One region of the Arthrobacter sp. NQ7 genome, then DNA from elsewhere that is predicted to be linked to it. Evidence: riboswitches for the same ligand, from Rfam matches in the RefSeq annotation. Region 1 holds a riboswitch; the other holds the start of a gene.
The links. A riboswitch is a leader RNA that binds a small molecule or an ion and turns the genes downstream of it on or off. The one in region 1 is predicted to bind S-adenosylmethionine.

Region 1 (4,206 bases):
ATAGAAGGCTGCGCGTCGGGGAACGCCGGGCCATGAGCCCGCGAACCATGCGGCTAGATCTGCTTCAGTGCCTGTTCCAGATCGCGGATAAGGTCTTCCGGATCCTCCAGCCCCACGGACAGCCTGACCACGCCGTCGCTAAGCCCGATGGCCGCCCGCCCTTCAGGCCCCATGGCGCGGTGCGTCGTGGTGGCGGGGTGGGTGATCAGTGACTTGGCGTCGCCCAGGTTGTTGGAGATGTCGATGATGCGCAGCCCGTCCAGCAGCGCGAAAGCCGCTTCCTTCGCCGAGCGCCCCGCGGAAGGAGCCAGCTCCAGCGTGAGCACCGTGCCGCCGGCGCTCATCTGCTTCGCCGCCAGGGCATACTGCGGGTGCGACTTCAGCAGCGGGTACTTCACCCAGCTCACGGCGGGCTGTTCCTCCAGCCACTCCGCCAGCCGCAGGGCAGTGGCCGAGGAGTGGTTGACCCGCAGGCCCATGGTTTCCAGGCCCTTGGTCAGGACCCAGGCGTTGAACGCCGAAAGTGCGGGGCCGGTGTGGCGCATCAGCTGCTTGACGGGGCCGTCGATGAACTCCTTGGTGCCCAGGATGGCGCCGCCCATCACCCTGCCCTGCCCGTCGATGTGCTTGGTGCCGGAGTAGACGATGACGTCGGCACCGAGGTCGCCGCAGCGCTGGAGCAGGGGAGTGGCAAAGACGTTGTCCGCCACCACCGTTGCACCGGCCGCGTGCGCCAGTTCGCTGACGGCGGCGATGTCTACGATCTCCTGCATGGGGTTGGACGGGGATTCGAAGAAGACGGCGGTGGTGGGCGTGGAGAGCGCCTCCCGCCACTGGTCCAGGTCGGGTCCGTCCACGAAGACGGTCTCCACGCCCCACCGCGGCAGAATCTCGTTCAGGATCACGAAGCAGGAGCCGAACAGTGAGCGGGCGGCCACCACGCGGTCGCCGGCAGCCAGCAGGGCACCCAGGGCGGTGAACACCGCGGACATGCCCGACGCCGTCGCGAAGCATGCTTCGGTGCCTTCCAACAGCCTGAGCCGCTCCTGGAACGTGGCCACCGACGGGTTGCCGTAGCGCGAGTAGACAAAGCGCTCGTCCTCGCCGGTGAAGGCGCGTTCGGCTGCAGCGGCGGACTCGTAGACGAAGCCTGAATTCAGGAAGATGGCCTCGGACGTTTCCTGGAAGTTTGTGCGGTCAAGGCCGCCGCGGACGGCCTGCGTGTCGGGGTTCCAGCCGGGGGCGTCTTGGTTGAAGCTCACTTAGTTCTTTCCGAGGTTGGTGGGCAGGCCGCGGTTCTTCCAGCCATTGACGGTGCGTTCGCCGTAACGGTCCGGTTCGCCTTCGAAGCCTTCCAGCACGTTGTAGGACGTGAAGCCGGCCTGGGTGGCGGCGGTGGCGGCGGCAATGGAGCGCTGGCCGGAGCGGCACAGGAATACCAGCTCCGCGGCCGGGTCTTCCGGCGCCTGTTCCTTGAGGTCCTGGACGAAGCGCGGGTTGGGAATGCCGCCGGGGAAGGTCCACGGGATGAACAGGGGATCGTTGTCCGTGGCCTTGGTGTCCGGGATGCCGATGTGGGCCCATTCGCCCTCCGTGCGCACGTCCACCAGGATGGCGCCCTGCTCCAGCTTGGCCCAGGCTTCCTCGGGGGTCAGGTCTCCTGCGTAGCTCATGCGTGGCCCTCGCCGTCGAATTCGAGGTCCCCGCCGGCGTCGAGCTGGTCCACGGCGGTAGCCACGGCGGCGTCCGCGGAAGCGATGGCTGCCGGAAGGACGATCGCCTGCGCCACGATCACGCTGGTGCCGTTGAAGGTTGCCGCCGGGCTGCCGTGCAGCACGTAGCCTTCGGCCAGGGCGTTGGAGATCCGCTCACAGAATTCACGGTTGTCCGGGCCGCTGATGAGGCGGTAGGACAGTCTCTCGTCGGGGGCAGGTGCGTCAGACATGACGGATCTCCTTCTTTCACGCTTGCAGCTCGAGTCGGTCGATATGCCGAGTATTCACCTGAGGCACCCCGCCGCGAAAGGGAGGGTTGCCGACCGGCCAGTCAGGGCTTCACACCGGTACTCATTACTCCCCAAAAACGTAACACCTGCCGCGAAAACGCGCATCGCCGCCGTCGTCATGTTCCGTAATTCAGCAGCCACCCGAGGCGATAGGGTTCTTACCGTGGGGCGCCGCCCCGACGTCAGAGCAATGAGTGCCGGGGGGTTCTTGTCAGCATGCGGGGAAACACGTCGCACCACCACGCGGTCCGCCGCAGCCGTCCACGTTCCGTCGCCGCCGTGGTGGCCGGGCTCCTGATCAGCCTGCTGGCCCTGGTCGGCCCGGCCAGTGCCGCCCAGGCCAGTGCAGCCCAAGCAGGTGCCGCCCAGTCCGCAGCAGCCGCCCCGGACCCGGGAAAACCGTGGCTGGGCGCGGTGCTCGAATGGGGCGAGGACACCGCTGCCGGTTTCAGTGACCGGCTCGGTGCCGACCCCGCGGTTTTCGGCCACGACATCACCATGCCGTACCGCGAGGCGGAACGGAGCGATCTCGACGGATTCCTGCAGCAGGCGGCGGGCAGGGGCGCCCATGCGCTGCTCACCGTGAGGCCGTCGGTGCCGCTGGACCAGCTCGGTGCCCAGGAGGCCGAGGCCTTCGCGCAGCAGGTACGCGACCTGGCCTCCGGCTTCAAGGGGCAGCTGATGATCCGCTTTGCCCCCGACATGAACGCAAGCTGGGTGGCCTGGGGGCAGCAGCCGGCCACCTACCGCAAGGCCTTCCAGGCCGTGACGGCAGCTTTCAGGAAGTACGACGGCGGCCGGGTCACCATGGTGTGGGCCCCTTACCTGGGCAAGGACTACCCCTTTGACAGGAACCGGAGTGCCCCGCAGCCGGGAAGTGAAGGGTTTTCGCTCCTGGACACCAACGGTGATGGAACCTGGGATGGGCGCGACAGCGCCTACGCCCCCTACTATCCCGGGGATGACGCCGTGGACTGGGTGGGCCTGGCCGCCTACCATGACGACACCGCCGGCGGGACGGCCGTCAACACGGCTCCCCGAACCGATGAACTGAAGGACATGCTCACCGCGTCCGGCGGCGAGAACTTCTACGGCACCTACTCACAGCGGCACGGCAAGCCCTTCCTCCTCCAGACATCCGCCTTTTACAGCCCTGCAGCCGGAGGCGCGGCCGAGTCGGACATCAAGGCCGGCTGGTGGGACCAGGTGGTGGGGACTGCAACCTCCCCTGACTTCGCCACGACAGCGGCCGTCGTATGGGACGAACGGACCAGCACACGGGACACCGGGGTGGCAAGCATCAGCTGGCTGCTCACGGGGCGCCCGGAGATCGCCAAAGCAGCACTGGACAGGCTGAAGTCTTCCCCCATCGTCACCGGCCCGGTCACCGATGTGGCGTCCGGAAGCACCTACGTCCGTGCCAGCACCCTGTCCGGCGCGGCGGCCTGGAGTGTTGCTGCCGCCATGGCCATCCTCCTAATGGCTCTTTGGCAGATACCGCGACGGATCAGCGCGGCGACCGCCTGGAGCTACCAGGACCCCTCCAGCAGGGACTCGCGGGTTGACCTGCTGCGCGGCATGGCCATCGTCTTCGTGGTGGTCAACCACCTTGGCATGGCTTCGCTGTTCCAGCTGCTTACGCAGGAGGCCGTGGGTTTCGTCTCCGGTGCTGAGCTTTTTGTCCTGTTCTCCGGACTGGTGGTGGGCATGGTGTACGGGCCCAAAGCCAAGGAGGACTTCGGCCAGGTGGTGGACCTCACCTCGCGCCGCGCCGGAAAGCTCTACGTCACGGCACTGGCCGTCCTGGTCGGCGTCTTCCTGCTGTCCCTGCTTCCGTTCTTCAACACCGAAGCCCTGACCACCTTCGTGGACCAGGGAACCGGGGGCGCCGGGCACACAGGGGCGGGGCGCACGTACGACCTGTATGCCGGCATGTCCTCGCTGTTCCAGTTCCCCGTGCCCCCGCAGGTGCTGCCGGCCATCGTGCTGCTGCAGTTCGGGCCCTGGCAGTTCAACGTCATGGGCCTTTACGTGGTCCTGCTGCTTGTCAGTCCGCTGATCCTTGCCGCCTTGAACCGCGGCAAAGCCGCCTGGGTGCTGCTGGTGACACTTGCCGTGTACGCCGTGGGCAACGTGACCAGGTTCAGGATCCTGCCCTCGCAGTTCGAGGACTCATTCCCGTTGCTGGTGTGGCAGGTGCT
Region 2 (4,206 bases), on a different contig from region 1:
GCCCCTCGAGCCCGCGGAATTCCGGGCCCACCACGGGCTTGTGGCCTGGCCGGTACACATCACCGGCATGCATGATCCGGGAGAGCCGGTGCACCCAGGGGACGGAGGTGTCCAGCTGGTTCCAGACCAGGCCCAGGGTCCCGTGCGGCCGAAGCACGCGGGCCAGTTCCGTGCTTGCTGCCAGGGGGTCGCACCAGTGCCACGCCTGGGCAACGGTGACGACGTCGAAGGAGGCGTCCGGCAGGCCGGTCGCCTCGGCAGTCCCCGGCGCGGCGGTGGCGGCCGGATAGTGTTCCTCGAGTTGGGCAAGCATGTCCGCCGAGGGGTCGACGGCGGCGACGTCCAGTCCCATGTCCAGCAGCAGGGCAGTGAACTTTCCGGTTCCGGCGCCGACGTCCAGGGCATCATGCGCCCCGGCGGGTACCAGCCACCGGGCTGACTCCTGCGGATAGCCGGGCCGGACGCGCTGGTAGTGCCTGCCGCCGTCCTGGAAACTTTGTCCAAGCTCCCGGCGCCGCCCGTGATCAAGCCTGGGGCCACCCCGAACCACGTGCGGCCTCCTTCAGTCAACGCCCTGCGGTACCTTAAGAATTTACCGTATCTGCAGTGCCGGAAGGGTTGGTGGCAGCGGCCGGCGGCGGTTCGGGGCCGCCGCCGGCTTAGTCGTCGATGCAGGGCGCCGCGCCTGCGGTGCCGGGGGTGTTGGGTGCCCAGTGGGGGTAGGTGCGGGTGTCGTTGGCGGGTACCCACCGGCCAGCGTCCACAACGTAGTCCCATCCCAGGCCGTTGGTCCGCAGTGCCTGGATGCCTGCGAGGAGGCGCGCGGCGTCCTCCAGCCGGGAACCGACACCAAAGCTTGCCCGCAGGGAACCGGACGGCAGCCCCAGGCGCTTGAGCAGGGGGTGGGCGCAGAAACGTCCGTCGCGCAGGCCCACGCCGTGCTCCGCGGAGAGGTAGGCGGCCACCAGTCCCGCGTCGTAGCCCTCGACGGAGAAGTTGACCACGCCGATAGTGTCCGTTTCCGGGTTGGTGTCCTTGAAGATCTGGTGGACGGTCACGCCGTCGATGCGCTGCAGGCCCTCAACAAGGAATGAGCGGATGGCGGATTCGTGGGCGTGCCAGCGGTCCTGGTCCAGACCCGCGATCACCTGCGTGGCGCGGGCCAGGGTGGCGGCACCGAGGACGTTCGGCGAGCCCCCCTCATGGCGGGCCGGCCCGGTGGCCCAGCTGACGCCGTCGAGCCGTGCTTCCTTGACGGCACCGCCACCGGCAAGGTGCGGGACGCCGGCGTCCAGCCAGTCGGGCCGTCCCACCAGGACGCCTGCACCGAAGGGCGCGTACAGCTTGTGCCCGGAAAACGCGAGGTAGTCGACGTCGTCGGCAGTGATGTCCACCCGGCGGTGCGGTGCGAGCTGTGCCGCGTCCACCACGATCCGGGCGCCATGCTGGTGGGCCAGTGCGGCCAGGGCCCGGATGGGCAGGATCTCGCCCGTGACGTTGGATGCGCCCGTGACGGCCAGCAGGCTCACCCCCCCCTGCTCCAGTTCGGCGCGCACGGCGTCCAGGGTGCCGGCGATGGTGTCCGCGGCCACGATGCTGCGGTGCGGGACGCCCTGCCATGGCAGGAGATTGGCATGGTGCTCGATGTCCAGGTAGAGGACATCGCCGGCCGGGCGGCCATCGTGCAGGGGCAGGCAACCGGCCAGCAGGTTCAGCGAGTCGGTGGTGTTGCGGGTGAAGATGACCGAGTCATCCGGCCGGCCGCCCACAAAGTCGCGGACGATGCTGCGGGCGTTCTCGTACACCGAGGTGCTGATTTGGGAGGCGTACCCGGCCCCGCGGTGGACGCTCGCGTAGTAGGGCAGGATTTCGTTCAGGTAGGCCGACACCACCGACAGGGCCGGTGCTGACGCGCCGTAGTCGAGGTTCGCGTAGCGGACGTGGCCGCCGGCAATCAGGGGCGCCTGGATCTCGGCGCCGGTAACGGCAGCGAGGGGCCTGCCGGCGGCGGCGTGGCGTGCATCGGGGACGGCAGCGTCGGCAATGGCGTGCTGGGGGGAGACGGTGGCAGTTGTCACAGAGACCTCACTTGACTACAGGACTCCGGCGTTAGGAATCCGCGCTTGCCGTATCCGCTCCGGACCGGCCTGGTCGTCACCCGGGGCACCCCACCGCGAATGGAGGGTTGCCGGCCAGCAAACCGGGGTTTTGCGCTGGCACTCGTGACCTGCATAAAAGCGTAGGACATCGGGCGGCCAGGACTGAAGCCGCGGCAATTGTTAAGGGTTTTGTTACGCGCCATCGAATAAACGACGCCGGACGCCCCTTTGGGGAGGCGCCCGGCGTCGTAAAATTCGCGGAAGAAGGGGATCGGCGGCCGTTACAGCAGGTCGTCGAGGTACGGATTGAGCCGGTGCAGCACCTCTGAGTGCAGGATCGAGTTGGTGGCCAGCGCGTTCCCGCCAAACGGCCCGTCCTCGCCTTCCAGGGAGGTGAAGCGGCCGCCGGCCTCCACCACAATGGGCACCAGGGCCGCCATGTCGTAGAGGTTCAGCTCCGGTTCGCAGGCGATGTCCACCGAGCCCTCGGCCACCATGCAGTAGGACCAGAAGTCACCGTAGGCCCTGGTCCGCCAGACGTCCTCGGTGAGGCCGAGGAATTCATCCAGGTTTCCGCGTTCCTTCCATCCCGTGAGGCTGGAGTAGGAGAGGGACGCGTCTGAGAGGCTGGACACGTTGGAGACCCGAAGCCTGGTCGCGGCAGCCAGCGACCGGCCCATGTAGGCGCCCATGCCCTTCGCGGCCCACCAGCGCTTGCCCAGGGCAGGGGCGCTGACCACGCCCACCACGGGCTCGCCCTCGTCCACCAGGGCGATCAGCGTGGCCCACACCGGAACGCCGCGGACAAAGTTTTTGGTCCCGTCAATGGGATCGATGATCCAGCGCCGCGAGCCGTGGCCGGTGCTGCCGAATTCCTCACCCAGGACGGCATCGCGGGGCCGGGAGCGGGAGAGCTGGCCGCGGATGGCTTCCTCGGCGGCCTTGTCGGCGTCGGTGACCGGCGTCAGGTCCGGCTTGGTCTCAACGTGGAGGTCCAGGGCCTTGAAGCGGCTCATGGTCTGGTCGTCCACGGAGTCGGCCAGGACATGGGCCAGGCGCAGGTCATCGTTGTAGCTCGAAGCGGGTTGGATCATGGTTCCAAACTACCGTCTGCGGGCGCTTCCGCCGGGAGAACGCGTCAGTTGACGCTGCCAAGCTCCTTGGTTTCCTGCGCTTCCATCCGCGGGTCGGTACCGAGCAGCCGCCGCAGGGACGCCAGCCTGGCCGGTCCCGTGGGGCCGGCGTGTCCGCCGCCCACCCAGTCATCGAGGCCGCAGTTCACGGCGGTCGCCGTGTGCTTGCAGCCGCGCTCGCAGTTGTCGATGCCGGGGGAGAGGTCCGGGAAGGACCGCAGGATCCGGTCAGGGTCCACGTGGGCCAGGCCGAAGGAGCGGATGCCGGGGGTGTCGATGATCCAGCTGCCGGGCGGTGCGTCTGCCAGGCGCAGGGCCAGGGCGGACGACGACGTGTGCCGGCCCCGCCCGGTCACGGCGTTGACTCCGCCGGTGGCCCGCTCGGCGCCGGTCAGGGCGTTGACCATGGTGGACTTGCCCACGCCCGAGTGTCCGAGCATCACGGTGACCTTGCCGTCCAGGTGGGCCCGGAGGGCAGCCACCGCCGCGCTGTCCAGCCGGGCCGAAAGGCCGTCGTCGGAGCGGGCATCGATTCCCGAGGCCCGGGCGTCCGCCGTCCGGCTGATGATCACCGGGAAGTCCAGGTGGGTGTAGTTGGACAGCAGGTCCGCGGGGTCCTTGACGTCGGCCTTGGTGACCAGCAGGATCGGCTCGATCCCGGCGTCGTAGGCGGCCACCAGGGCACGGTCGATGAAGCCAGTGCGGGGTTCCGGATTGGCGGCTGCCACAACAATCACCAGTTGGTCGGCGTTGGCCACGACCGCGCGCTCGACGGGGTCGGTATCATCCGCGCTGCGGCGCAGGAGCGTGTGCCGGTCCTGGATCTTCACCAGGCGGGCCAGCGTATCCGGGGCACCGGACACGTCACCCACCAGGGAAACAAAATCACCGGCAACCACCGGTGAGCGGCGAAGCTCGCGGGCGCGGGCCGCGACAACGACCCGCTCGTTCTCCGAGTCCTCGTCCACCACCGC

Region 2: linked by a shared signal. The riboswitch ahead of PUN71_RS03745 (aminotransferase class V-fold PLP-dependent enzyme) and the one ahead of PUN71_RS16390 (DUF1737 domain-containing protein) in region 1 are both predicted to bind S-adenosylmethionine.

Annotation. Positions count from the first base shown of each region.
Region 1 covers NZ_JARFXU020000017.1:25,173-29,378, reverse strand. The annotation lists gene PUN71_RS16400 (O-succinylhomoserine sulfhydrylase) at 54-1,262, opposite strand; gene PUN71_RS16395 (rhodanese-like domain-containing protein) at 1,263-1,673, opposite strand; gene PUN71_RS16390 (DUF1737 domain-containing protein) at 1,670-1,945, opposite strand; SAM riboswitch class IV at 1,959-2,074, opposite strand; gene opgC (OpgC domain-containing protein) at 2,222-4,206, shown strand, end outside.
Region 2 covers NZ_JARFXU020000002.1:198,486-202,691, reverse strand. The annotation lists gene PUN71_RS03750 (class I SAM-dependent methyltransferase) at 1-550, opposite strand, end outside; gene PUN71_RS03745 (aminotransferase class V-fold PLP-dependent enzyme) at 660-2,078, opposite strand; SAM riboswitch class IV at 2,115-2,228, opposite strand; gene hisN (histidinol-phosphatase) at 2,381-3,193, opposite strand; gene rsgA (ribosome small subunit-dependent GTPase A) at 3,238-4,206, opposite strand, start outside.